Regions from separate parts of the Leuconostoc falkenbergense genome, predicted to be linked through region 1. Evidence: predicted binding sites of a transcription regulator. Region 1 holds the regulator's gene; each other region holds the start of a gene.
What was found. Region 1 encodes Rex, which represses fermentation and respiration genes when NADH is low (regulators of the CRP and FNR family bind a similar motif). Its sites were predicted from a motif close to TTGTGAANTANTTCACAA; they were not measured.
Positions count from the first base shown of each region.

Region 2: the regulator Rex is predicted to act here: its motif matches at 4,678-4,695, upstream of adhP (alcohol dehydrogenase AdhP).
Region 3: the regulator Rex is predicted to act here: its motif matches at 1,835-1,852, upstream of adhE (bifunctional acetaldehyde-CoA/alcohol dehydrogenase).
Region 4: the regulator Rex is predicted to act here: its motif matches at 3,190-3,207, upstream of ACI3ES_RS06215 (2,3-butanediol dehydrogenase).

Region 1 covers NZ_CP174386.1:270,562-277,974, reverse strand. The annotation lists gene ACI3ES_RS01370 (peptidoglycan bridge formation glycyltransferase FemA/FemB family protein) at 113-1,150, opposite strand; gene ACI3ES_RS01365 (redox-sensing transcriptional repressor Rex) at 1,156-1,806, opposite strand; gene tsaD (tRNA (adenosine(37)-N6)-threonylcarbamoyltransferase complex transferase subunit TsaD) at 1,905-2,921, opposite strand; gene rimI (ribosomal protein S18-alanine N-acetyltransferase) at 2,914-3,327, opposite strand; gene rimI (ribosomal protein S18-alanine N-acetyltransferase) at 3,302-3,859, opposite strand; gene tsaB (tRNA (adenosine(37)-N6)-threonylcarbamoyltransferase complex dimerization subunit type 1 TsaB) at 3,843-4,553, opposite strand; gene ptsP (phosphoenolpyruvate--protein phosphotransferase) at 4,604-6,319, opposite strand; gene ACI3ES_RS01335 (phosphocarrier protein HPr) at 6,322-6,591, opposite strand; gene ACI3ES_RS01330 (L-threonylcarbamoyladenylate synthase) at 6,863-7,413, opposite strand, start outside.
Region 2 covers NZ_CP174386.1:125,009-132,421, forward strand. The annotation lists gene ACI3ES_RS00640 (ABC transporter permease) at 1-506, shown strand, start outside; gene ACI3ES_RS00645 (ABC transporter permease) at 517-1,413, shown strand; gene ACI3ES_RS00650 (ABC transporter substrate-binding protein) at 1,538-3,388, shown strand; gene ACI3ES_RS00655 (NADP-dependent oxidoreductase) at 3,641-4,543, shown strand; gene adhP (alcohol dehydrogenase AdhP) at 4,714-5,766, shown strand; gene ACI3ES_RS00665 (VOC family protein) at 5,813-6,145, opposite strand; gene ACI3ES_RS00670 (MFS transporter) at 6,151-7,413, opposite strand, start outside.
Region 3 covers NZ_CP174386.1:2,049,930-2,057,342, forward strand. The annotation lists gene adhE (bifunctional acetaldehyde-CoA/alcohol dehydrogenase) at 1-1,692, opposite strand, end outside; gene ACI3ES_RS10575 (hypothetical protein) at 2,030-2,713, shown strand; gene thiD (bifunctional hydroxymethylpyrimidine kinase/phosphomethylpyrimidine kinase) at 2,751-3,563, opposite strand; gene ACI3ES_RS10585 (folate family ECF transporter S component) at 3,598-4,155, opposite strand; THF riboswitch at 4,197-4,293, opposite strand; gene ACI3ES_RS10590 (hypothetical protein) at 4,400-4,942, opposite strand; gene ACI3ES_RS10595 (XRE family transcriptional regulator) at 5,023-5,931, opposite strand; gene ACI3ES_RS10600 (peptide chain release factor 3) at 6,091-7,413, opposite strand, start outside.
Region 4 covers NZ_CP174386.1:1,245,520-1,252,932, reverse strand. The annotation lists gene ACI3ES_RS06230 (alpha/beta hydrolase) at 1-658, shown strand, start outside; gene ACI3ES_RS06225 (NAD-dependent succinate-semialdehyde dehydrogenase) at 819-2,225, shown strand; gene ACI3ES_RS06220 (aldo/keto reductase) at 2,284-3,117, opposite strand; gene ACI3ES_RS06215 (2,3-butanediol dehydrogenase) at 3,351-4,400, shown strand; gene ACI3ES_RS06210 (aldo/keto reductase) at 4,543-5,460, shown strand; gene ACI3ES_RS06205 (EAL domain-containing protein) at 5,647-6,423, shown strand; gene ACI3ES_RS06200 (GGDEF domain-containing protein) at 6,515-7,413, shown strand, end outside.

The DNA of each region.
Region 1 (7,413 bases):
GTATATTAAATTAAAAACGTGATAAAGTCGCAGTATTATGCAGTATATATGCTGTTTGCTTAAAACTTTATTATTATACCAAAAAAGCGCCCACCGGCGCTAATTTTTATAATTAATCAAATTGTTTGAGGTAATCCTTATAACCTTCTTCGTCAACGACCCAGTCGAGTTCACCGATATATTCAGCGTTGGGATCGTGGTAAGCAAATTCATGTTTGAACTTATAGAGACCATCAGAAACATCAAATTCACCAATGCCACCAAAATCATATTCGATTTTGCCAAGTGACAGTCCCCATTTCAGCATCTCATATTGAATGGCAGCCGGTGCGTTATGTTTACCAAATTCGCGATAAGAGCCAGCATACATATACCAAATCTCATCACCATAAGCAAATCCTAAGCCACCAGCAATCACTTGCCCTTCAAAATGAGCCAAGTAGACTCGGAACAAGCCTGTCCCTGCCCATAATTTTTGCATACGAAGGAAATAATCTAATGGTCTGTGTGTGATGCCATGATTTTTTGCCATTGCCACGTAGGTATCAAATAGTGCTCGAATATCCTCTTCACTATCACCAAATGTAATTGTCACACCATCACGAAATGCACGTCGAATATCATTACGAAGTTTAGGCTTGAAGTGCAACATCAATTCATCTTCATTGGTAATAGGCGTAGCACCTTCACCGCGACCATCATAGTATAAGACGACATTCTTACGTGGCTGAATATTACCATGCATGTGTGTAACTTGAGTATTACGTGTCTGGAAGCCTGCATCAAGATATTTTTGATTCAACTCATCCGAATACTGTACTTCAGGATCCATTCTCAACAAGAAGACATTATCTGGTAATGCTGCTAAAGCTTCCTTAATCAAATCCTTAATTAAATCAACATCTTCAATATCGGCGACAGGTCCACGGCCAGCATAAGCTAAAATTTTTCCGGGAACAGCCTCAACTGTTAATACTGACATAACCGCATCAATTTGACCATCTGTTTCATGATAAACATAAACGTGGTTCCAGTTTGCTTTCAATTCACCCCATAGTGGATCCTGTGTGACTTGTCCTCTTGGATTTTCACGCACAAACTTTTGATATGCTGAGACTTTTTCTTGATCATCTAAATTTAAAATTGTCATTTAACTTATAATCCTGTCGTAATTGAACCGTAATTTTCAATGAAATACACCAACGTTTGCAATTCATTGGTTAAGTCAACGTTTTGAACACGTACGTTGGCAGGTACCGTGACACGCAAAGGCGTAAAATTCAAAATTCCCTTAACACCGGCACTCACTAATTGATCTGTAATATCTTGAGCAACACCTTGTGGCACAGTCAAGATCGCAATGTTAATACGTTGCGCACTAATCTGTTCCTTCAATTCACTCATTTTATAAATTGGTACACCAGCTAAAATAGTGCCTGTTCGCTTTTCATCGGCATCAAAAGCAGCTGAAATACGCATATTTGACGATTGATGGAAGTTAAAGTTAAGCAAGGCTTGTCCCAAATTTCCAGCACCGATTAGTGCGACGTTAATCAAACTATCTTGGTCCAAAACATTGGCAAAGAAATCCAATAGCGCTTTAACTTCGTAGCCATAACCTCTTTTACCTAGAGCGCCAAAATAAGAAAAATCACGACGAATTGTCGCCGCATCGAACTTAATAGCATCACTTAATTCTGATGATGAAATACGATCTGTACCAGCATCATGTAAGAAAGTTAGATAACGAAAATAAATTGGTAACCGCTTAGCGGTTGCGCGTGGTATTTTTGGTTGTTGCGTCATAATATATCTCCAGTAATTTCACTTGTGAACTTTTGCATAGTAATTGTACCATATATTTAAGGGTTTTGCGAAAAGATAGTGAAACATTCACAATGATGTTACGATTGTAATAGTTCAAAATCCAATCCCGGATCCGTATTAAGGTCCAAATCCGCATAGATATTTTGTTTATAATTCCAGTAACCAGCAGCACCAATCATCGCAGCATTATCGCCAGTATACGCCACTGGAACTGGAATAAATACTGTATCATTGAAATCATTTAAAAGTGTTGTTAATGCTTCACGCAGCTGTGAATTAGCAGCAACACCACCAGCTAAAACAAAGCTCTTAACTGGATAATGACGCAATGCACGCTCCGTACGACCGATTAACGCATCCACAACAGCATTTTGAAAACTCGTTGCCAAATCATCTTGGTTAATCGTTTCTTGCTTTTGTTCGGCATGGTGAACATAATTAATGACCGCACTCTTTAATCCTGAAAAACTAAAATCATAGTTGTCTTCATGGGCCATAGCCGTTGGAAATTTAATAGTTGCTTTACCACGATGTGCCATTTCATCAATGGTTTTACCAGCTGGATAAGGGAGTTTTAATAACCGTCCGACTTTGTCAAAGCTTTCACCAGCGGCGTCATCTCTCGTTTCACCTAATACTTCAAATTTATTTTCAGTTTTCATTAGGACTAATTCAGTATGACCACCAGATACCATCAGAGCCATAGCTGGATATATGATTGGTTGATTAAAATTGGCAGCAGAAATGTGTCCCGCTAGATGATTAACAGGTATGATTGGCAGGTCATGCGCCAAGGCAAATGTCTTAGCACCCATCAATCCGACCAGTAGTGAACCAACTAATCCGGGCCCATAGGTCACCGCAACCGCATCTAATTCAGATGGGGTGACCTGAGCTTGTTTCAAGGCATCATCAAGTACTCTAGTAATCCACTCAATGTGATGTCGACTTGCTACTTCAGGTACAATACCACCAAACCGTTGATGGGAATTGATTTGCGTTGCAACACTATTGCTTAAAACAATATGTCCATCTTCCACTACTGCTACACTGGTTTCATCAGCACTCGATTCAAATGCAATTATTTTAGTCAATTTTTCGCTCCATCATAATGGCATCATCACCATTTTTGTAATATTTTTCTCGACGATAATAAGGTTGAAAACCAACTTTGCGGTACAGTGTCTGTGCTGCCGTATTGGTATTAGCTACTTCTAATAGTACACGCTTCGTGTTAGGCAACGCAAAAACCGCCATCAGTAATGCTTGTCCAATACCTTGATGCTGAAATTTCGGCGAAACACCTAAACTACCCACTTCAACCTCATCTAAAATTTGTGTTGCACCAAGAAAACCACCTGTCGTCACAAAATAAATAGAACGTGGACTACGAAGTTCATGCTCAAATACTTCTTTTGGCCAAGGTGACGGTGCAAAAGACTCATTTGCTAATTGCCAAATGTCATCAAGATCTTCAATTGTTGCCCGTCTGATTATCAAAATTTAGTGTCATTGAGACCGCATCTTCGTGGTCACCAAGATAATAACCTTTCTTAATTTCCGTTTGCTCATAACCCAATTTACGATATAATGTCTGCGCATTGGTGTTAGAGCGACGTGCTTCTAATGTCATCGTTGACATATGCATGTTGTGTGCAAATTCATGAATTGACTCGAGCAGCATCGTACCAATACCGTGTTTCTGCCAGACTGGTACAACAGCGATATTAGTAATGTGCATATCGCCAATGTCTGAACGATACGCTGCGCCCGCAAAAGCAATAATTTGCCCACGACGCTCTACGACTAAATATAAACGAACATGTGGCCGAGATAATTCACTCATAAAATCACGCAATAGCCACGGTGCAACGCCCTCATAAACCGCTTCTTCTATTTTGATTAAGATGTCAATGTCTTTTAGTGTCGCTCGGCGCAAAGCAAAAGATATACCATTAATTTCGACCTGTCTTGCCTCAAATTTTGGTAAATTAAACGGTAAATGCTGTTGTCGTTTAAACTTCAAAAACATAATTTTCTGGTTTATCCTCACCGGGATGGGCTGCGAGCCAATTCAATTCGGCTTGCGTTTTCCGTAAATAATTGGGATTGAAATCAGCAATATGAGACGTTGGTGTTGCGGCGATACCTAATTTGATAATGCTTTTACCCTCAGGTAAACTATCTTCTGGCGTCAATACTGACGCACGATCACCAAATTGTTCGTGGATTTGGTCAAGAAATGGCGTCGTATCACCCATGAATAAAATATTATCTGACTGCGTCTTCAAGAAAGCAAATAGGTTGCTGATTGGCTGATGAGACTCTGGAAAAATTGACTTTTCTTCTTGATAGACACCAGCAAAAACATTTTGATTACGTGCGTTAAAAAGAGGCACAACGAGACCATCAAACGAAATTTGTGATGCTAAAATAGCTAGACTAGAAACACCAACTAATTCGGTATTTAAGGTGTCTGCCAAAACTTTCGCCACAGTCACACCAATTCGTAATCCTGTAAATGAACCTGGTCCTTGTGCCACAACAATGCGATCAATATTTTGCAACTGCCATTTTTGACTTGCCAAAGCAGACTTAATAGCTGGCAATAACTGAATCGAATGATTTCGCGCTATATTGGTCGTAAAGACCTGTTTAATTTGTTCATCTTCTGCCAAACTCACTGTCAGTGGTTGGTTACTTGTATCAAATGCTAAAATCTTCATAAGTTTAATTTTATCACAAAAAAGCTGCCATAAGGCAGCCGTTCAAAACATTATTGTGTGACTTCTTTAACGAGTGCAATCACTTCGTCATTGGTTTCAGCATCTAACGCTTGCTTAGCCAATTCAGCCATCTTTGTTGTATCTAATTTTTTCATCAACGAACGCGTCTGCAAAACTGACGGTGCGCTCATAGAGAATTCATCCAAGCCCATACCCATCAAAATAGGAACAGCGATTGGATCGCCAGCCATCTCACCACACATCGCAACAAACTTACCTTCGTTGTGAGCAGCAGCAATAACGTTATTAATCAAACGCAAAATTGATGGATTATAAGGTTGGTAAAGGTAGGCAACCCGATCATTACCACGATCAGCAGCCATTGTATAGCCAATCAAATCATTGGTACCAATGGAGAAAAAGTCAACTTCTTTAGCAAACTTATCCGCTAACATGGCGGCTGCCGGGATTTCAATCATGATACCAAGCTTAATGTCACCAACTTTAACACCGGATTCTTCAAGCTTAGTTCGTTCTTCAATATAGATTTTCTTGGCGGCACGGAATTCACCAAGTGTCGCAATCATTGGAAACATAATCCACAAGTTACCAAAGGCTGACGCTCTTAGTAACGCACGTAATTGTGTTCTAAATATTTCAGTTTGATCCAATGAAATGCGGATGGCACGATAGCCTAAGAAAGGATTTTCTTCTTCTGGCAATTGCCAATAGCTCAAATGCTTGTCACCGCCAATATCCATTGTTCTAACAGTAACCGGCTTGTCACCCATTTTTTCAACAACAGCTTTATAGGCTTCAAACTGTTCATCTTCAGTTGGCAAATGGTCTGATTCCATATAAAGGAATTCAGTACGATAAAGCCCAATACCCTCAGAACCATTATCTAAGACCGCAGCCATATCCTTTGGTGAACCAATATTAGCACCGACGACAAACTCTTTACCATCCGCGGAAACAGATTGTTCATCTTTAAGCTTTGCCCACTCAGCGCGTTGTGCGAGATAGTCATCAGCCTTTTTTTGATACGTTGCTAATGTGTCGTCGTCTGGATTGGCAATCACATCCCCAGTCAAACCATCAACAATGACTAAGTCGCCAGCAGAAATTTCCTTTGTTGCAACATCAGAACCAACAACAGCAGGAATCTCTAATGTACGCGCCATGATTGAAGCATGCGCTGTACGACCACCTAAATCAGTTAAAATACCCTTAACAAATTGGCGATCTAACTGTGCTGTGTCAGATGGTGTCAAATCCTTTGAGACTAGCACCACTTCTTCATCAATCAGCGCAGGATTAGGTAGTGAAACATGCAATAAATGCGACATAATTCGCTTTGTCACATCACGAATATCTGCTGCACGTTCTTGCATGTACTCATTGTCTGTCATTGCTTCGAACATGCCAATATACATATCCGTCACTTCTTTAACAGCAGCTTCAGCGTTCACCTTATCATCAGCAATCTTTTGCTTGATTGCGCCAGACATTTCAGGATCAGCCAACACCATCAAATGCGCTTCAAAAACTTGCGCTTCAGAAGCACCAAGGTTTTTTTCAGCTTTTGATTTAATTAAAGTTACATCTTCACTAGAAGCCTTCAAAGCATCGTCGACACGTGCTTGTTCAGCCGTCACATCATTAATTGTTTTTTTGTCAAAAGACAAATCAGGATCAACTAACAAGTAGGCTTTGGCAATTGCCACACCATTACTTGCCGCGATTCCTTTGAAGTTCTTAGTCATTGTTATTCTGCGAGTCCTTCTGTGCCCATTGCTTCTACGATAGCTGCCATAGCAGCTTCTTCATCATCACCTTCAGTTTTGATTGTAACATCAGCACCTTGGCCAACACCCAATGACATTACACCCATGATTGACTTCAAGTTAACATCCTTACCTTGATATGACAAAGTAACATCAGAAGCAAACTTTGAAGCTGCTTGTACCAACAAAGTTGCTGGACGTGCGTGAATACCAGTTTCTGCTACGATATGAAAATCTTTTGATTGTGCCATGATTAATTTCTCCTTTTTAGCTGTTAATCAGCTTCTGAATATAGTTTATCAAAGCGCTTACAAAATATCAAGTAAAAAAAAGCACAAATCGCCGTTGTATCAAGCCATGACGCTGAAAACGCCTATCTAACAACGTTTTAAATGTAAACGTTTACATTTTGTTCACAATTTATTTTCTGTAAATTAAAAATATTGGTGTCATCTTGACACTGAACTTGACAACAATACTATCAATTATAAAAAAGAAAAACGTCTTTACGACGTTTTTCTTTTACACATTAAACTCTTGATTTCCTGCCGCTTTACCCAGCCGATTGTTAAATGCCTTACCAATGCCAATTGGTGACATTTTTTCAACATAGATAGTGGCAACTGTGGCTTCATCGTCATAATAACGTAAACCAGCAAATAGTTGTTCTGTGGCTGTTTCTAATGACTCGCCAAGTGACCACGTTTTTTCTTGGGAAATTGCCATTGCTGCAATCGTTGCATCTTGTGCCATCACAACATCATTTTTTTGCAACACTTCTTTTAAGGTCAGTGCATCTAATCGGTCAAACATCACTACATTTTTATCTGGGGCATAGTGACGATATTTCATACCTGGTGCTTTTGGTGTGACATCGCTAGCAACTGATTTTGTGCTGGTTGCGTCAACAACTCTCACACCTAAAACTGCTTCTAATTGTTGTTGTGTCACCGCACCAGGACGAAGAATTGTGGGTGTCGTTGCTGACATATCAATAACTGTCGATTCAACACCCACAGTTGTTGGACCATCATCCACAATTCCTGCGATTTTGCCCTGCATATCATGCCATA
Region 2 (7,413 bases), 150 kb from region 1:
TGATTTTGTTTGTTTACTTGATTCCAATTTTCCCAGCTTCAGGTACAGGAATAGATGACTCTCAGAGTTTTACGACGAGTTTTTTCAGTAATTTGCGTTATGCATTTTTACCTGCATTCACGATTGCCTTGTTCAGTACGAACGGTATTTTCCAATATTTGAGATCAAACTTGTTAGACCAACAAGCACAAGATTATGTTAGAACTGCACGTGCCAAAGGTGTCACAATTAAGGATGTCTTTAGAAAACATATCTTGCGGAACGCCTTTTTGCCAATTGCATCGGGAATTGGTTATTCAATTACTGGTGTTTTGGGTGGTGCAATGTTTGCTGAAACAATCTTTGGTTATCCCGGTATTGGTGCATTATTCGTCCAAGCTCTGACTAGCCGTGATTATACAGTCATCACAGCAGTTATGTTATTGCAAGGATTCTTAGCATTGTTGGGTGGCTTACTATCTGATGTTATTTCAGCTTGGGTTGATCCGCGTATTCGAGTGAAATAAGGAGTGAACCATGGAAACTAAAATGAAAAAACAACGGTTTGGTGCACGCTTTATTAAAAATTTCTGGCGTGAACTTGAAAAAGATAATTTAGCGTTAGTGACGGTTGTCTTGTTAATTGCATTATTCTTATTTATAGTCATTGGTCAATTCTTTGTGCCAAGTAACATTGGGACTATGAGTGATATTTTGAATGCTAATTTACCACCTATGAGTGGTGGCCATATCTTAGGCACAACGGATTCTGGTGCTGACTTTATTTTAACGCTAATTGCTTCAGCTAAAAATTCAATTATTATTGGTTTTGGTGTTGCAATCATTATTACATTTATTTCAGTTGTTGCTGGTATGATTATAGGTTATTTTGGTGGTTGGATAGATTGGTTGTCAATGCGTATTATTGATTTCTGGTTGATTATGCCACTTATCATGATCTTAGCAATTATTTTTTCGACAGCCAAGGGCCTGTCGATTTGGAATTTAATATTGATTTTGGGGCTAACAAGTTGGCCAGCAAGCGTGCGTTTGGTTCGAACATTAACGTTATCTGAAGTTAATCGTGATTATGTTGATGCAGCAAAAATTTCAGGAACACCTTGGTATAAAATACTCTTTACCGGTATTTTCCCGAATATTTCACCAACAATTATCTCTGATTTTGCATTAACATTGGCTACTTCAATTGGTATTGAGACGAGTTTGACGTTCCTTGGTTTTGGTTTAAAACAAGGGACTAACTCAATTGGAATGATGTTGACTGTGTTAAGTCAGAACTCAGCTTCAACTATCTATACGCAGTGGTGGTTATGGTTGCCAGAAACCATTGTGTTGATTATTTTGACGGTTGGCGTTGTTATTCTGGGTCAAGTTGCACGGCGTGCAAGTGACCAACGACAATCGGTTTCTTAAAATAATAATATAAAAATGAGAAAATGATGTTGACAGTAAAATAGATAAGTGATATATTGCTTAACATGATGAGTGTTTTGAAAAAGAACATTCCAATGAAGAAACACAAAAAGGGAGAATATATATGGTAAGCACAGGTGCAAAAATTGGCTTTGGCGTTGTTGGCCTAGCTGTTGTTGTAGGAGGTGGTTGGGCAGCATTGTCAGCAACGTCCAATAATGACGCGACACCTAAGGCAGTCAATGTTGGTTCATTTAAGGGTGACTATACTAACTCAAAGGCAGCGATTAAGGGCGGTAATTTAACAGTTACTTATCCTGGACAAGCTGCTTCGCCAATCACATTTGCTGGGTATACGGAATTCGCACAGTGGGCGGCTGCTCAACAGCAACTACAACCAGCTGGTAATAACAGTTTGTTCTACACCGACAAGAACGGGAAGATTATCAGTAGTGGTCCAGCTAAATTAAAAGTTGACAAAGATGCCAAAACTGTCACGATTACATTGAGAGATAACTTGAAGTGGTCGGATGGTAAAGCTGTCACTGCCAAAGATGTTGAATTTTCACTTGAAACCTTGTCCACTAACACAGTGGCTTCAGGTAACTTTACTGAAGCCTATACCAAGATTAAGGGTTTGACAGATTTCCAAAATGGTAAGTCAAAGTCAATTTCAGGTATCAAGTTTGATGATGGTGAAGATGGCAAGAAGTTGACAGTATCTTATACAAGTCTACCAGCTGCTGTTAACTGGGGTGACGGTGTGCCAGCCTATGCTTTGCCATATCATGATCTGAAAGATGTGAGTGCCAAGACCATTGACACGTCTAAAAAGGTTACAAAGACGCCTTTGTCGTTTGGACCATTTAAAGTATCATCTGTTTCTTCAGACTCAACAGTTAAGTATGTGCGTAACAGTGATTACTGGGGCAAACAAGCTAAGTTGAAGACAATCACTTACTATGTTAACCAAGATCAGTCAAAGCTTGAAAATGACTTATCAAAGCAAAAGTTTGATATTGTGACAACAGCGCCAGCTACATTGTGGAAGAATGGTAACACACCAGTGTTGTCAAAGTATAACAATGCCAAGGGATATGCTGCTACTGGTCAAGCTGATGCAGGATATTGGGAACTTTACTTTAACTTAGGACACGCAGATTCTAAGGGAACAAGTATTCAAGATCGTTCAACGCCATTGCAAGATGCTAACGTTCGTAAGGCAGTTGGGTATGCACAAAACGTCGGTGCGGTTGTTGCTAAGTATGGTAACGGCCTACGTGTGACAACCAACACATTAGTTTCAAAGTCAGAAACTAAGAAGTTGTTCTATGATAAGAATGTCAAGGGCTATCAAGCAAAAGCTAACGGTGACATCAAGAAAGCTGGTAGCTTGTTGGAAAAGGCAGGTTATAAGAAAGATTCTGATGGCTACTACGCTAAAGATGGCAAGCGCCTAACGTTGACTTACTTAGCTCGTTCAGGTCGTTCAACAGCTGAGTCTGAAGCAAAAGCTTACATCGCTGCATGGAAAGCAGCCGGTATTGAAGTTAAGCTTTATCAAGACAAGTTAGTTGATGCAGCTACTTGGCAGTCAATTGTTTTGTCAGCAAAGAACAATGATTGGGATATCACTGATGGTGGTTGGGGTGAAGGTACAGTACCAACATTTGACCAACTTTGGAGCAAGAACGCTGCTTATAACTTTGGACATGTCACATCAGCTGCTTTGACTAAGAATTTGACTGACACACAGAATTCAACTTCTGATGCAAGCTTGATTAAGAATATCAAGGCCTTCCAAAAGTTAGTTGTTGATAAAGAAGCTTACACAATTCCTACTTACACTAACATTGATGTACAATTGGTCAATGGTCGTGTTAAGGGATGGACAAATGCGCCTGTCAACGATTTGTACGCTAAATTGAGTGTTACTTCAAACAAATTGACTACTTCTGGTAATCCACGTAAGTAATCACAAATTAAATACGGGTTGGTATCCTCCCATGGCTCACGTTACTTTTCCAGCCCGTAAGCAGTAGTTGAGCCAACCAGTAAAAAACATCACAACATGGATTTTTGACTTCCTAATGTTGTGATGTTTTTTTATGTGACTTTCTAATTGTTTTATAAAAATTTGAATCAAAATTAACATTTTAGCGGTTAATTAGCTTACAATGTATGTGAAAGCGACTCAGACATTTCGAAGAAAAGAAAGTGTGAAAAAATGTACGCAATAGAGATGAAAGATTATGGCGACGTCGACGTTTTTGCAGAGGTAACGGATGCCAAAACACCAGACATTAAGCCCAGTCAAGTACTGGTTAAGCAACATGCAACAGCTATTGATCCCTATGATGTTAAGTTCCGTGCAGGTGTCATGGGAACTAGTGCACCAACACCACTGATAAATGGCTCGTCTGTGGCAGGTGACATTATTGCAGTAGGTAGTGAAGTAAGTGATTTTCATGTTGGTGATCGTGTTGCGGCGTCACCACATCTCAAAAGTTACGCTGAATTTGTGGCTGTCAGTAGCAAGCAGTTGGCTAAAATTCCAGATGGTGTGAGTTATGAAACAGCCGCAGCAGTTGCTTTAGGCGGTCAAACTGGGTATCAAATGATGACGACTGATCTTGATGTACGACCTGGTGAGAGCGTATTGATTCACGGTGGTGCTGGTTCAGTTGGTTTTACCGCGATCCAAGTTGCTCAGACAATCGGCGCGGGGAAAATATATACAACGGCCAGCGGCGAATCAGCTGTATTTTTGAAGTCCTTCAATCCGCATTTACATGTTATTGACTATAAGAAAGAAAGTTTGGCAACTGTTATTAAAGATAAAGTAGATGTCGTTCTTGATACCATCGGTGGTAAAACCTTAACTGATTCTTTGAACGTGTTGCAACTCGAAGGTCGACTGGTGTCTATTGTTGATAACAATGATGATCCAAGAGTAACAAACAGTTTCATGAAGTCAAACGGGCAACAATTAGCAGCGTTGCTGCAGATGGTTGCCAGTGGTGATGTGAAAGTCAATATTGCCGAGGTGGCGCCTTTTAATGTGATTAATCTGAAAGAATTCCATAGTCGTCAGCACGTTTTAGGCAAGTTAGTTTTAAAATTCTCGTAATCCAACTTTTATTTTTAGAAACCGTAGAGGCTCTCTATACATTTGTTAGTGAAACACGTCACTTTATAAAAGAATTTTATGTAAATTTTACATAAAAACTATTTACAAATATGAATTTTATGGTTACAATTTACTTGTAAATAAATTCACATATATGAAAGAGGTTAAATATGAAAGCAGCAGTTGTCCGTGAAGTGAATGATGGGTATGTTGATTTAATTGATGATTGGCAACCACGTGCGTTAGGCTTTGGTGATGCTTTGGTTGACGTTGAATATGTCGGTCTTTGTCACACAGATTTGCACTGTGCTAATGGTGATTTTGGTAATCCAAATGAAATTGGTGAACGCAATGGTCAATTCCGTCGTGTTATTGGTCATGAAGGCGTTGGTCGTGTTTCAAAGTTAGGCGAAGGTGCCGGTGATTATCTTAAAATTGGTGATCGCGTATCAATTGCTTGGTTCTATGATGCTTGTGGTGTTTGTGACTACTGTGTTTCAGGTAATGAAACATTTTGCCGTAAGGTTCGTAACTCAGGTTACACGATTGACGGTGCAATGTCACAACAAGTTGTTGTCAACTCAAAATATGCAGTGAAAGTACCAGAAGGTTTGGATCCAGTTGGAGCAACATCAATCACTTGTGCCGGTGTGACAATGTATAAGTCACTTAAAGTTGGTGAAACAAAGCCAGGTGAATGGGTGTCAGTTCATGGTGCCGGTGGTTTAGGTAACTTGGCTGTGCAATATGCTCATAATGTATTTGGTGCACACGTAGCCGTTATTGATGGTAACGATGACAAGTTGGCTGCTGCTAAGGCTAACGGTGCTGAAGTGTTGGTCAACCGTAAGACCGAAGATGTGGTTGCTAAGGTTAATGAATTAACTGGTGGTGTGCATAACGCACAAGTAACTGCTGTTAATGATGCAGCTTTCTCACAAGCTGTTAATGTTTTGCGCCCAATGGGTAAGTTAGTGGCTGTTGCTTTGCCACAAGGTGACATGGCACTCAATATTGCTAAAACAGTATTAGACGGCATTGAAGTTCGAGGATCACTTGTTGGTACTCGTGCCGATTTGAAAGAAGCCTTCCAATTTGGGGCTGAAGGTAAAGTTAAGCCAATCGTTGAGACAGTTGATTTCAAGGATATGAATGACGTGATTGATGAGATGAAGGCTGGTAACATTACTGGTCGTAAAGTATTTGACTTCACAGCACTATAATCAAATAAAAACGAGATACAGAACTTGTATCTCGTTTTTTTTTTAACTATTGATTTGCCTCAAGTGTGATTAAATTACCTTCGGAGTCATGGATTTTAAAGGCGATTTTATTGCCAAAACGGGGTTCGGGCTTGCCTACAATTGGAATAAAATTATTGCGAAGATGTTGCTTTAATTCATCTTGATGGTCTCTAATCAACATTTCTAATTGATCAGTTGGTTCACCGGCTACAAAAATAATATCATCACCATCAATCATTAAGTGGCGACCACTAGCGTGACCGGATTGTGGTAGGTCGAATACATCACGCCAAAAACGGTAGGCACGGTTAACATCTTGAGCAGGAATTGTTTTAATGTTGAGTTTTCTTGGTTTCATAATACTTATAGTATAGCTGTTTCAGTGGTTTTTTCAACCTTCTCAATGTCATGTTGACGGGTTAAAATGATGTATACAACAGTCATCAATGTCACAATCGCCATGATTACCCACGAGATATTTGGTGAAATTAAATTTGCAATACCGAGGAACAAAAACTGACCGATTGGTGCGCTTGACAAAGCGAATGTATTGAGCAAACCACTGACACTTGCTAGCTGGTTTTGATCAATGCGTTTCATTAAAATGGCACCAAATTTGGGATTGACTTGCGCATTAAAATAAGCAACGACAAAGGAAATAATCATCCATACACTGCCGTTTGGATAAATGATTGGTACGAGCTCTAAGCCTAGTACGCCAGTCATCGCTACGGCTAGTAATTGCTTAGTTGTTAGATGACTCAGAAAAGGCATGGGCAGAAGAGAGCCTAACAACATTCCGGTTGAAAAGATAGCACCAAACATCGCGACGGTAGTGCCAAAACTACCAATGAGCAGGCTTTTTTCGTGTAAAAGCGTGACATTAAATACGCCATTTAGCGAGGTGCCAATAAAATTAACTGCAGTGGCTAACAGCATTAACTGGAAGAATAGCTTGTCTTGATAAACATACGAGAAAGTCGTCTTTAAGTCGTGCCACATGGGTTGCGTTGATTTTGGACGTTGTGTTGTTTCAATATGTGCTTCGGCTTGTTTGAAGTGGTGACGATTGACAGTCATGATCAACCAAGCGACGATGAACATGAACGTATTGATCAAGCTAAAAGCGGCATAATCTTGATGTAGTAATCCCAATAATCCCACACCAGCAAAACCGCCAATTAAACTCACCGTGATGCTGACTGCCTGTTCCAATCCCATGGCGTTTTGCAATTGATTATCGCTTAAAATGTATCGTGATACGGGGGTCATTAAAAGATTGCTGTATGAACCAATGGTATCAGCGAAAAAAATAAGTATTAGTAGCACGATAAAGCTGTCAAACCGACCATGCCATAATGTTAAAATAACAGTTACAATTAAGAATATACCGGCTTGCGATAGTCGGGCAAATGACCAAGCGCGCAGATGATTTTTAGTTTTATCTGCCAAATTTCCCATCACAACCGATAATAGTGACGGGAAAAACTCAGCGAATGCCACTAATGTTACTGCGAGCGTTTTATTGGGTAGGGTAGCGGCATAAATTAAAAAAACAATGTTGAAAAAACTGCTCCCAATATTATTAAAGAACTGCGCTATAATCATCACGCGAAATGCTTTGTT
Region 3 (7,413 bases), 370 kb from region 1:
AATCACTGTGTCAGGCTTAAAGTCAGCCATTTGACGTGCAATTTCAACTGCTTGTGACAAAGTTGGATCAGGCTTAACTGAACCGTAGATGTTTGTTTCGACTTGTTCTTGACGCAATTCAAGTTGGCTCAAAACCTTACCAACGAAGCCGAATTGCACCATACCAGGGTCAGCCACGACGAAGGCGCGCTTAACTGATGGTAATTCTTGCAAGTAAGTAATCGCGTTTGCTTCATAATAAACTTCCTTAGGCAAACGGATCCACTGTGGACGGTTACGACGACGTGCAACAGTTTTGATGTTAAGCAAGTCGTATGTTGACAAGTTGTGAGACAATGAATTCTTCCCCCATGATCCGGTACCAAGCGTCAATGATGGACGCATAGCATCTGTATAGATATCACCAACACCACCAATTGAATCTGGTTGGTTAACTAAGATACGTGATGCACCGATTGCATCAGCATATTCTTTGATGAATGGGTCATCTTGTGAACCAATTTGGATAGCAGCGTTGTGACCAGCACCTTGATAGTTCAACAATGATTGAACTGTTTCAATGGCTTCTTCACGCTTTTCAACTTTATAAATTGACAATAATGGTGACAACTTTTCTGATGACAAAGCTTCACCAATGTTCTTTTGATCCAACTCGAACAGCAAGACATCTTTGCCTTCAGGAATCTTAACACCAGCTTGTTCAGCAATCCAACGACCTGACATACCAGCAACTGGTCCGGCTACACCGAAACCTTCGGCGTTTGGCTTGAAGACGTAATCAGCAATCTTCTTGTAGTCTTTCTTAGGCACAAGGTAAGCACCTTGTTCTTGTAACTTAGCCAAAACTTCGTCGTAAATTGGCGCTTGGATAACCGCTGAGTTTTCAGTGGCACAGATCATACCATTATCAAAACGCTTTGACAAAAGTAAGTCTGACACCGCACGGTCAGTATCTACGGTTGCATCCAAGTAGATAGCACCATTACCAGCACCAACACCCATTGATGGGTTTCCTGACTTCAAAGCGGCGTTAACCATCGATGGACCACCAGTAGCCAAAATTGAAGCGATGCCATGATTTTGAATTAAAGCAGTTGTAGCGTAGATTGAAGGCTTTTCAATCCATTGGATAAAGTTCTTGGGTGCACCAGCTTTCACAGCTGCTTCATAAACGATTTGTGCAGCGTGAACTGATGACTTTTGTGCTTGTGGGTGGAATGCGAAGATAATCGTATTACGCGTCTTAGCTGTCAACATTGACTTGAAAATCGTTGTTGACGTTGGATTAGTTGTTGGTACGATACCAGCTAATACACCAAGTGGTGCTGCTAATTCAACCTTTCCTTGGATTTTATCTTCATTGATAACGCCAACTGTCTTGTCAAACTTAATCGCGTTATAAACGGATTCAGAGGCAAAACGGTTTTTGGTATCTTTATCTTCAACAACACCTCGACCAGTTTCATCGTGGGCTTCATGGGCCAACAATAGTGAATTTTCAGAACCAGCTAATGCCATTGCGGCAACAATTTTGTCAACCTGTTCCTGTGAAAATGTTGAAAATTCTGCCAAAGCTTTTTGTGACTTTTCGACCAATTCGGCCGTCATTTTTTCAGCTTGAGCTGTCAATTCAGCTTTTTCTTCAGGTGTCAAAACCTTTTTAGCGGGCTTCTTTGCAGTTGCTTCTGCCATAATTTGTGCTCCTTTTTGTTTGCTCATTTCTTAACAATCTAAGTATATAATAAGTGTCAAGAAAAAGCAACACTTTTAATTTTTATTTGTTAAACGCCTGATAAATGTACGTTTGAAAGCGCTTACAAACACAGAAATAGTATTGTGTACTTAATCACAGTATCGGCATATTTTTTAATATTACGCCTACGGCTTATTATATAACTATTCTATGAAGAAAGTGTAAACATTGCGCCCTAAATGTTATGAAATCGTGAACTCTCAATCTAAATGTACCAAGCACTTTGCGACGACAATGCTATAATAAGATAATATATTAGCTTGAGGATGAGACAACATGTATTATATTGACGGACAATTTTACCAGTTAGGGTACAAACAAAAAATTAGTTTTTTCGTTGTATCTTTAATTATCAATTCTTTTGGAAATGGTTTGAGTGTGGCAACTGCAATGGGATCAGCTCCTTGGACGGCTGGTGCTGCCAATTTATCCAATCTAACTGGTGCGCCGATCAGTTTATTCCTTGCTTTTTTTGCTACGAGTGTCGCTTTCTTGAACATGTGGCTCGCCATGCACTTTAATTGGCCCCGTTTAATTGGCAATATTGTGTTTGGCATGTCGTTTAGTTTGTTGGTTGGCGTCTTTGCTAATCTCTTTGTCTCCTTAGGCATTCGACATCTTGCTTGGTGGTGGTTACTTCCAATCGATATTTTTGCGGTGTGGACGATTGGTGTTGCTATCTCAATTTATCAGCGTGTCAATTGGATTCTACATCCCCTTGATGACTTGACCAACATTTTACGGTTTGATTATTTTCACGGCAACGCTAGTAAAGCGCAAATGAGTAACTTTGCTGTTGCCATTGGTATTTCAGCAGTTTGCTTCCCTTTCAGTCATCAGCTTGTGGCTTTAGGACTAGGCACAATTGTATCTTTTCTTTTCCAAGGCCGTAACATCGCTTGGGCCGACCGACATATTTTTAAACGGCTTGTCCATGGTGATATCACAGGTCAAGCCTAAAAAAGTGTGAGTTGAAATTTATCAACTCACACTTTTTTTAATCAATATTTTGAGCTGCCCAATGATTAATTGGACCAAATTGGTGGCCAACCGCTATTTCGCTAGCAATAGCTGCCGTTGTCACATCATGCGCGATACGAATGGCATTAGCGACTGACTGTCCTTTTGCAATTTCAGCTGCAATGGTGGCACTTAACGTATCGCCCGTACCGTTGATATGTGTCGTATCAAAATAAGGATGGCGCAGCCAAAAATCTGATCCATCAGCTAGTAACACGTAGTCTGCAACTTCTTGTTGGTCATCTTGATGATGCCAACCTTTCACAATGACATTCTGAACACCTAGTGCCTGAATGTCCCGTGCTGCCGCTGCTTGGTCTGTTTCGCTTTGAATTGTTCGTCCTGTTAACAATTGTGCCTCAAAAAAATTAGGCGTGGCAACAGTTGCCAATGGTAGCAGCTGTTGTTTCAAAGCTTTGAACGCTTCATTTTCTAATAATTGTGCCCCATGTTTCGTAGTAATAACGGGATCAACGACCAATGGCCCAAAATCGTAAGTCTGATATGCCTTAACTACCGTGCCAATTAAAGCTGCATCAGACAGCATTCCCGTCTTACTAGCTTTGATTTTAAAATCATCAGCCAAAGCTTCAAACTGTTGGGCAATAAACGCCAACGGTAATGTTTCCGCTGCGTGGATACCGTAAGAATTACCCGCAACAGCTGCCACTAGAACACTCATACCATACGTCTTACGAATAAAAAAGGTGTGTAAATCAGCTTGCATACCAGCTGATCCATCAGAATCAGAACCGGCAATTGTTAATACTTGAGGAAATTCGTTTGTCATCATAACCTGCTTTCAAAAAAACAGCCGAAGCTGTTTAACTAAAAATTATTTTTGTTGTGCGGCGTACCACCGGATTATTTAGAAAGAAATAGGTGATAGCAACTTGGATTGGGTACATAATTAAGTTTTTGATAATTCTTGGTATTGCGAACGCCACCAATGATGGCCAATCATGCGCTGTGTGATACATGATTACCAGCCAAGCTGTGTTCATCACAATGTTAGTGATGAGCAACACCAAGCCAACGGCAACAATAATTCGCCATAGACTTGTGTGATCTTGACGATAATAAGCTAGCGCATAAATTAATGTTGAAACAACCGCAGTTAAAGTAAAACCAATGAAGAAGACACCGGGATTAACAATCGTGATATTAACCACGTCTAATACGGCAGCAATCAACATCGACCACAGCGGACCATACCACTTGGCAATCAAAGACATTGCCACGAACGAAAAGCTGACTTGTATCACGTTCGTCCCAACAGTGAATTTGTTTAATGCCATGTCAATGGCCATTAAAAATGCCAAAACAACAAACTGGCGCGTGTCTAATTTTGACAGCGCCCATGTACGCGATGTACTTTCCATAATAAAGAACCTCCGAGTGGAGTGTTCACCTATATGATTATATTGGTGAATGTGATTGATGCACCGCACACAAGCGTGTTTCGTCAGCGACCCACATTCCGTTTCCGCTGCACTTAACGCGCATCAATCTACCCCGATTTTATTTTGTCTTATCGACAACGAACATTGTAACACCAAATGAACCGAACGTTGGTATTAAAGTTAGCTAATTGTTCGTAAAAAAACGCCACCTCTAGGCAGCGTCTTATTCTGGTAAAATGATTTGCGTTGAAGGGCCTTGTGGTTCAGCCTGTTCAGGTTGCTCTTGGATTAAGAAGCTGGGATAAAGTGTCAATGACTTTTCTTCAAAGCCCACAACAGATGAGCCCAACACACGTGTGATTAACTCCATCAAACGTTCTTCAAAAGTATCTTTATCAATATCTTCAATTTCTGCCTTGAGTGATTGTTGGTACATATTGATGTGCAAGTTAGGAATTAAGGCGTACTCTCGTCCAACTAGACCAGCCCATTCTTCAAACACTTCTGCAGGTATCTCTTCATCCTCATTTTGAGCAATAGGCATAAAATTGGCACTGAATGTATTGCCAGCACCACCCTGCTCATCAAATTCCTCTTGTGTCATTTCGCCATTACTTAATTCCGTTGCGTATTCAAAATCAAACGGGCGACGTTCGTCAAAAATATGGATAAAGCCTGCTGTTGCTTGCGTTTCATCCGCAGCGTCAACGACACGCAAAATGCGATCTCTTTGGCCATTAAAAAGTTGTTGTGTGTAATATGCCATTATTTTTCTCCAATGTAGTGTTACTACATTTTAACATAAGTCACGACCAAAACTGAATGCGAATCCCGAATTAAATGAGGTCATGACATAGCGTATGTCTTGAAATCATTGAAGTTATTGTGCATGAGCTTCTCATAATTATTCCAAGCCGATTGTGGTTGAATCGCATAAACGGCTGCCAAAATATTATTGTATGCCACTCGCGCCTCGTATTCATTACCGACAACGATGAGCGTTTTTATCACGGTCATCAATTTACGAATAACGTTCGTATACCAATCGCTAATAGCTGGTTCAAGACTATCAACAAGATCAAAATCACGCTTAGTGTCATCATTTGCTTTTTCGTGAAACGCTCGCAATGTGTACCGATAGATTACAGTGAGTAATGCTTGTTGACGTACGACTTCCATTTTGAAACCAGCCTGTTGACAAGCTTGTTGTTGCATCATTGTTTTGCGTACAAACGGTAAAATTGTTTGCAAATCCTCGTAGCGTAGATTGTCCATGATATCTAATAACAAATTCGCATCCATCAGCGAGAAATAATGACGTCTGCACAAAATATTACGAGCTGTTGGTAAAATTTTTTTAAATAATTTTCCCGCAACCTCTTCCGAATCATGTGCTTTGATTTGTGTAATAGCTGTTCCAATCGCTGCAACATCTTTGGTTTGTTTGTATATTTGTAATGCGTTTTCCACCATTGCTTCATCAACAATTAGCGCTTCTGGTTGTGACTGCATGTTGGTATTGACCGCTTTTAATGAACGCGCATACAACATAAACTCGTCAAGTGACACATGAATCACTTCCAAAATCGAGAGTAATCTGCTCATTGCAAGATCACCCGACCCATTTAAATAACCATAGAAACGACTACGTGAAATATCAGCGTGTGCCAAAATGATTTTTACTGGCACACCCTTTTCCCTAATAAAAAACTTTAATGCTTCATTATAGTGATTTTCATCAATATGAAAAGCCATGATATATTCTCCCCTTGCTTTCGTTAACTATTTCACATGTAATAATAACACATTGTTGTCCTAAAATGTAATATATTATCGTATGTATTCACAATTTGAACACCAAAAAGGCAAACAAAAACCACAAAATCGTTATTGATTTTTGTGGTTTAGGTCACATTACATTTTTTCTTCTAGCGTCACATTTGGGTATTTATCATGGAACCAATTGAGTGCAAACTTGTTTTCAAATAAGAAAACTGGGGCGTCATAACGGTCTTTAACAAGTAAATTACGAGATGAACCCATTTTTTCGTCAAGTTCTTCTGGTTTAATCCAACGTGCCACTTTTGAACCAATTGGTTCAAATTGAATTTCGACGTTGTATTCATTTTCCATACGGAACTGGAACACTTCAAATTGCAATTGTCCAACGGCACCAATGATGTAATCACCACCGTTCCAAGACTTGTAAAGTTGGATTGTACCTTCTTGTACCAACTGTTCAATGCCTTTATGGTAAGACTTTTGCTTCATCACATCTTTGGCAATCACACGGTTAAACAATTCAGGGGTAAATGTTGGCAAATCAGGGAACTGCACACTCTTTTTGCCAGCATAAATCGTGTCACCAATCTGGAAGTTTCCGGTATCATAGACACCAATGATGTCTCCGGGTACTGCTGTTTGTACATTTTCACGCTCTTCAGCCATGAACTGTGTGACATTAGAGAGCTTTAATTTCTTGCCATTTCGCTGTAAAGTGACATCCATACCTCGGTCAAATTCACCACTGACAATACGAACAAAGGCAATGCGATCACGATGACGTGGATCCATGTTGGCTTGAATTTTGAAGACAAAACCAGTAAATTGTGGACTGTCTGGCGAGATTACTTGATCGTCAACTGTTGTCACAGCAGCAGGTGCCGGCGCATAGGTCAAATATTCACGCAGAAATTCGGTGACACCAAAATTCACCAAAGCTGACCCAAAAAAGACTGGGGTCAATTTGCCATGAGCAATTTTATCGGCGTCAAATTCGTTACCCGCATCACGTAATAACTCAATTTCATCCATTGCTTCACTGACAACTTCTGGGTGATCACTGGCATTTTTGAAAGGTACTAATTCATCTTTTTGCAAATCATAAATGCCTTGCAAAATTTGTCCTGATCCAACTGGCCAGTTCATTGGATAGGCTTGAATACCTAAAATAGACTCTAATTCATCAACCAAATCAAGCGCTGGTCGTGCATCTCGGTCAATCTTGTTGAAGAAAGTAAACACGGGAATACCACGTTGCGACACAATCTCAAAGAGCTTTTTTGTTTGAGGCTCAATTCCCTTAGCTGCATCGACAACCATGACAACTGAGTCAACCGCCATCAGCGTTCGATAGGTATCTTCAGAAAAATCCTCGTGCCCCGGTGTGTCCAAAATGTTAATTCGCTTACCTTCATAATCAAATTGCAACACTGACGAGGTCACTGAGATACCACG
Region 4 (7,413 bases), 970 kb from region 1:
AATAGCTGCTGACGCCAAATTAACAGTCATTGCAATTAACTATCAGTTGGCGCCCACCGCGACTTATCCAAGCCAACTATATCAGTTAAATGACGCAATAAATTATTTAAAAGGTCAATCAAATTTGAATACATCTCAAATAATTGTTGGCGGTGATTCGGCCGGTGCACAAATTGCCCTGCAATATGCAGCATTGGCAACGAATAAAAGCTACGCCAAAAGTATGAAATTTCAAACAGCTATTCCAAAAGATACTGTTAAAGGCGCGATTTCATATTGTGGCCCAGTTAATCTCAAGCAAGTATTAGATCAAAAAAGTGATTCATTAATATTAAAATGGTTCGTTCATTCAGTTGCTTGGAGTGAATTAGGAACACACCAATGGCAAAAGTCAGTTGAGCTAAAGCAAGCTTCTTTAGTTGATCATGTCACAACTGAATTTCCACCAACCTATATCACAGATGGCAATGCTTATTCTTTTCAAGATCAAGGTTTGGCGTTTGAAAAAAAGTTAAAACAACTAGGGGTTCCAGTGACGAGCCAATTTTTTAATCATACCAGTAAGTCCATCACACATGAATATCAATTTAATTATCAAACTAAAGCAGCCAAAAAGTGTTATCAGCAAACTCTAGCTTATATAGCCAGTGTTGAATAGTCAGCATGATCAATTGATGATCATGTTTTTTTGTGAATAATATTACATATTATTTGCATATAAAATCACAAGTTAAATACTTTTGTAATAATTTGAACGGTGTTATAGTAATGATGTTGTTAGTTATACTCACTCTGTATCAAACGAAAGGTCGAATAAAATGAGCTATCAAACAATTAATCCATTTACAGATGAAGTGATTAAAACATATGACAATCATGATGATGCCTATGTCGAAAAAGCAATTGCAAAGGGTCATGCACTGTATAAAAAATGGCGTAATGATCCTGTTGAAAGTCGTGCCGCAGCGTTGAATAAAGTGGCTGACGTGATGGCAGCACAAACAGATGAGTTAGCCAAAGTCTTGACCCTTGAAATGGGAAAACGTTTCGTAGAAGCGCAAGGCGAGGTTGCTATTTGTGTATCAATTGCACGTTATTATGCCAAAAATGCAGCGGAATTTTTGAAACCAGAGCCAATTGAATCATCAATCGGACCAGCCCAAACAATCTCAAGACCAACAGGTGTCTTGATGACAGTTGAGCCTTGGAACTTCCCATACTATCAAATTATGCGTGTCTTTGCCCCTAACTTCATGGCAGGCAATCCAATGTTATTGAAGCATGCTAGTAACACGCCAATGGCAGCTGGTGCTTTTGAAAAAGTTGTTAGCGAAGCAGGTGTACCAGACGGTGCCTTCACTAATCTTTACGTTGACTATGATCAAGTTAATAATATTATTGCAGACGATCGTGTTCAAGGTGTGGCGTTGACAGGATCAGAGCGCGCTGGACAACTTATTGCCGCAGAAGCTGGTAAGAACATGAAGCAGAGTTCTCTTGAACTCGGCGGCAGTGATCCATTTATTGTTTTGGAAGACGCTGACCTTTCAGAAATTAAGAAAATTATTGGTGGCGCACGTTTGTATAATGCTGGTCAAGTCTGCACGTCATCAAAGCGCTTTATCGTGACAGAAAAGAACTATGATGCGCTGTTAGATATGCTCAAAGAAGCCTTTTCTGAAGCAAAAATTGGTGACCCAATGGATTCAGATACCACTTTGGCACCACTAAGTACTTCAAAAGCTAAGCAGAATCTGACAAAACAAGTTAAAGCGGCAGTCGATGCTGGCGCAACACTTGCGTTTGGTAGTGTTGAACAGAACTTGCCAGCTGCACAATTCGAGCCAGTTATTTTGACCAACATCACTAAGGAAAACCCAGCATTTTATCAAGAATTCTTTGGTCCAGTTGGACAAGTTTACAAAGTCAAGGATGAAGAAGAAGCAATTGCTTTAGCCAACGATTCCCACTATGGCTTGAGTGGCGTTGTGTTTGGTGGTTCGGCTGAACATGCAACTGAAGTGGCATCACGCCTAGAAACTGGTGCAGTCTTTGTCAACAGCTTTGGTGGTACATTACCTGAATTGCCATTCGGCGGTGTTAAAAATTCCGGCTACGGTCGTGAATTGGGTCGCTTTGGTATTGAAACATTCGTCAACAAAGAAACAATTGTTACGAAGCATGAACCAATTGATTTGGATGATGTATTTGGTGGATTCGTTTAAAATCTGATCAAAAGAAAAGCTTTTAATCTCTTATTATTGAAGAGATTAAAAGCTTTTTTTAGAATTCTTGATAAACGGCAGGGTCTTGGTTATTGGTTCGACCATCAGGTTTTGACAGTGCGTTAATACGTGCCATGTCGTCCTCTGTGATGTCAAAATCAAAAATATCCAAGTTGCTAACTTGACGGGCAAAGTGAGTGGCTTTTGGAATAGGGAGAACACCTAGTGATACTTCCCATTTCAAAATCAATTGACCAACATTTTTGTGATATTTTTTAGCGATATCAACTAGGGTTGGGTTAGTCAATAAATCGCTTGCTCGGCCTAGGGGACTCCAAGCCTCAGTTAAGATATTGTTTTCAGAATTATACGCACGCATTTCTGCTTGATTAAAGAAAGGATGTAATTCGATTTGATTGACTACCGGTAAATGACCCGTTTCTGTTTGTAGTCGTTCTAGGTGTTCAGGTAAGAAATTGCAGACACCGATTGATTTTACTAATCCAAACTTCTGTGCTTGAATTAGCGTATCCCATGCTTCAACATAATGATCATCAATCGGATTTGGCCAATGAAGCAAGTACAAATCAAAGTAATCTAATTTGGAACGAAATAAGGATTCTTGAATCAAATCAATTGATGCCTGTTGATCACTATAATATTTACCCGGCAATTTCGAAGTGACAATCAGTTCATCACGTGAGACATGGGAAGCCTTGATTGCTTGTCCCACAGTGCCCTCGTTTTGATAGTTGAAAGCAGTGTCTAATAAACGATAACCAGCTTTAATTGCTGAAGTGATAGCATGAGCACCTGTGATACCGTTGAGTTTATAGGTACCAAAACCAACTGCTGGCAATTGCTGTCCGTCACTTAATTCATAAAATGACATTTGCATTTTACTTCTTTCTTAATTGATAACACTTACATTAAACGATAAATACGGCCGATGCAAAAATATTGCTTGTAAAATATCCTACAAGCATGGTTGATAAAATCAAATGATGGTTGAATTTAATCATTATTTTCAGGTGATTTTTTACACAAAGAAATAAAATAAGCGTTATAATATTACTAAAGACATATAGTCTTTAAAAACTTACTGTCATCAAAGGAGACATAATAATGAAAGCAGCTGTATGGCATGGTGTGAAAGATGTTAGAGTCGAGGATGTTGCGTTAAAGCCAGCAAAGTCCGACGAAGTTGTTGTACGTGTAGCGTATGCCGGAATTTGCGGCAGTGACTTACATGAATATTTGGAAGGACCCGTCTTTATTCCAGTTGATGCACCAGACACTTTAACTGGTGGACAAGCACCATTAACAATGGGACATGAATTTTCTGGTGTGATTGAAAAAGTTGGTGCTGATGTTACCAAGTTTAAAGTTGGTGATCATGTTTCGATTAATCCAACAGTGACTAAGGGAATTTCACCTGATAATCTTGATGTTTATGATGGCTATAGCTTCATTGGTTTGAGCACAGATGGTGGCTTCACTTCGTTTGTCAATGTCCCAGAAGAGAATCTTTATCATCTTCCAGAAGACTTTTCATTGAAATTAGCTGCAACAATTGAACCAACTGCTGTTGCGGTTCAAGCCGTTAAAGAAGGTGATTTGCGATTTGGCGAAAAGGTTGTTATTTTCGGTGCTGGACCAATTGGTGTTTTGGTTGCTGCGGCTGCAAAAGCTGCTGGCGCAACTAAAATTGTTGCGGTGGACTTGTCAGAAGTTCGTTTGAAGAAAGCATTGGAAATGGGCGCAACAGACGTCATTAATCCTAGCCAAGTGCCAGACGCAATTGCTGCGATTAAAGACATTATTCCAGGTGGTGCCGATGTATCATTTGAAGTTGCTGGTGTACAACCAACGTTTGAACAAGCAATTGACGCGACACGTCCACGTGGTAGTGTTGTTATTGTTTCAATTTTTGCTAAGCCAATTAGCTTTGATCCAATGCAATTGATGAACGCTGGTGTCAAGTTGACCACAACGATTGCTTATTCTAAGGAAACATTCCAACAAACGGTTGATTTGGTAAGTAGCGGTCAAATTGATGTTCAACCAGTTATCACTGATACCATTGAATTGGATAACATTGTTAATGATGGTTTTGAAGCGTTGACACGTGATAAGTCACAAGCTAAAATTTTAATTGATTTGAATCAAGCATAATTTAGTATATTTTGGAGCACACAGTAGCGTGTGCTTTTTTTGTGGTTAAAAATAGCAGTGTCATTTGCAAACAAATCATTTGGTTGCTATCTGCTTAGGGTTTATAATTATAGTTATAAATAGTAAGTAGGAGGAGACGCAAATGATAGATAAAGACGTTGTAAATCAACTAAATCATAAGGCTGCAAAGTTAGGTATTGGCACAAATAAAGTCGGTGGACACAATTTGTTTGACGGCCTTCGTGATCAAGATGGTTATGACCTTGTAAAAGAAGCATTAGATTCAAATATTCAAGTGATTGATACGGCATTTATGTACGGATTGGGTCGATCCGAAGAAATCATTGGGGATGTTTTACAAAATTATCCGCGTGAAAACTTTAAAATTGCGACTAAAGCAGCGCAAGATCCTAATCACGATTTAAAAATTAATAACACGCCAGCTTTTTTAACACAAGCTGTTGATGATGCTTTGACACGTCTCAAAACAGATTATATTGATTTGTTTTATATCCATTTTCCGGATGACGATACGCCTAAAGATGAAGCAGTAGACGCTTTAACTAAGCTAAAACAAGCTGGCAAAATCAAGGCTGTCGGTGTTTCTAATTTTAGTTTAGAACAAATTAAAGAAGCCAATAAAGATGGTGGCGTTGATTTTGTAGAAGATCATTACAACTTAGTTGATCGTGAAGCTGAAACCAGGTTGTGGCCATACCTAAAGGAAAATAACATTCAATTTGTGCCATACTTTCCATTAGCCTCAGGATTACTTACGGGTAAGTATCAGCCAGAAGATAGTAGCAAGTTTAAGCAATTTTCAGCAGATCAATTTCATAAGATAATGACTGGAATAGATGTGGTCAAACAGATTGCTAGTAGTCATCAAGCTACTGTTGCCCAGACTGTTTTGGCGTGGTATATCAAAAATCCTGATATTGCTGTTGTGATTCCTGGTGCCAGACAACCGCAACAAGTGGCCGACAATGCTGCTACGTTAAAAGTTGACTTGTCAGATGATGACTATCAGACGATTGATCGTGTATTTAGTGGTATTTAATAGTCAAAACGAAAACGCTAGCCGAATAGGTTAGCGTTTTTTGTCTACATAATAGGACTTATTAAAGTATAAAAGGTGTGATAAAATTAAGATATTATTACATAAATTTAAATATAATGTTCTTCGTTAAAATAGTAAAGATTTTTAATTGACATAAATATTTGAAATTAAAGGAGCGATAGTGTTTTGAATACTATTATAACTGATGCAATTAAAAATTTTTACTTCGTAGGACAACCAATTCGACATTTAAAAAATGAACAGATAATAGAATTTGAATTACTTTTACGTAATAATATTGTCTCAGGTTTTCCCAAAGATGAGTATGCGTGGATGACAAAATCGGAAACAATCCATGCCAAATTTTTGAAGCATATTGTGCAGGAAGTGAACCGTATTTTAGTTGATAATCCAGAAATACATTTTTCGTTGAACCTTGATCAACAAGAAATTGAATACGAAACGACTTTCGAAATTATGAAGAATATTTCACAAGAAAATCGGTCTCGCTTAATTTTAGAAATCACTGAAATTCCAACGTTAAGACGTTATGGTCAGTATGGTGAAACGATTAATGTTTTGGCGTTTAAACGCTTAAAAAAATTGGGTTATCGACTAGCGTTGGATGACTTAACAACAGGTAATAATTCATTAGGCAATCTTGAAATTACGATTCAATATCTTGATCGTCTCAAGATTTCTTATCGTCATCTTGAGAAAATGATGACACCAGACGAGATTGTGCTGCAAATTCATTTGTTACAGTCGATTGTTGGTAGGCATGACATGGATTTAGTTGTTGAAGGGGTTGAGACGGAGAGTGTTTCTGACAACTTACAAACATTGGGCGTAAGCTTGCAACAGGGATTTTTGTTTAAAACCAATGCTTGTCCGACTGATTGTAAAAAACATGTTGAGAGGAATAAGCGTGATCAAAATGACGATCATTTCAGAATTTTTTAGCATATTCTTTGGCCTTTTTAACTTAACTAGTGTTTTTTCTTTTTTTATTGTCGTCGGCATTATTTCATTGTGCTGCATGATTTTAAATGCTATGGCATCAGCATTTCAGACAAAAAAATACGAAAATTTTCTACACTTCATTCGCTCCTTTGTACCGCTGTTTAGCATATTTATGTTGCAAAGTTATTTGCTTTCGATTGATAGTTATACACAATGGTTGACCGAATGTAATTTACAAGTTTTGTTGTGGTTTTATTTTCTATTAATGCTAAATGAACGGGGTCAAGTTTACATTTTAACCTTGGTTGCAACCATATTTTTTATTAACTTCAATTTTAATAGAGGTATTCATGATATCACGCCACTTAGCCTTGCAATAGCTGTAATAGGTTTGCTAGTCATCGCTGTTTCTGCCTTTGTTATTCAAAAATATTCAGTGGCAATTATTGAAAACAAATTATTATTTGTAATTGCAATGATTGTATTTGCTACGTCGTGGGGGTTATTGATTTTACCTAGTCAAGAACTTGATGTGCTCCTGTTTATTGCTCTGATTTGTAAGTTGATTGTTTATATGACCTGCATTCATTTGGTTAATAGCGTCGGTCGTATACAATATGAAGCTTTGATTGAACGTATTAATACTGATTTTTTGACGCAATTGAGTAGCCGTACCGCCTTTGAAAAAAGTTTTGACCAATCGTTTAAAGCGGCAAAAAATAAAACAATTCAACTAGCGTTTATCATATTGGATATAGATAATTTTAAGCTGGTTAATGATACTTATGGGCATTTAATAGGTGATGCTGTTTTAAAAGAGGTATCACACGCTATCAGGGAAAATATTGTTAACTACAAAGGTGCGGAGCTATTTCGAATTGGCGGCGAAGAGTTTGGCACTATTCTAGAAAATACAGATTATGCTGAGGCACAGAAAATGTCTTTAAATATTTTAAAGGCCGTCAATGAGCTCTCTGTGAATACTGATAA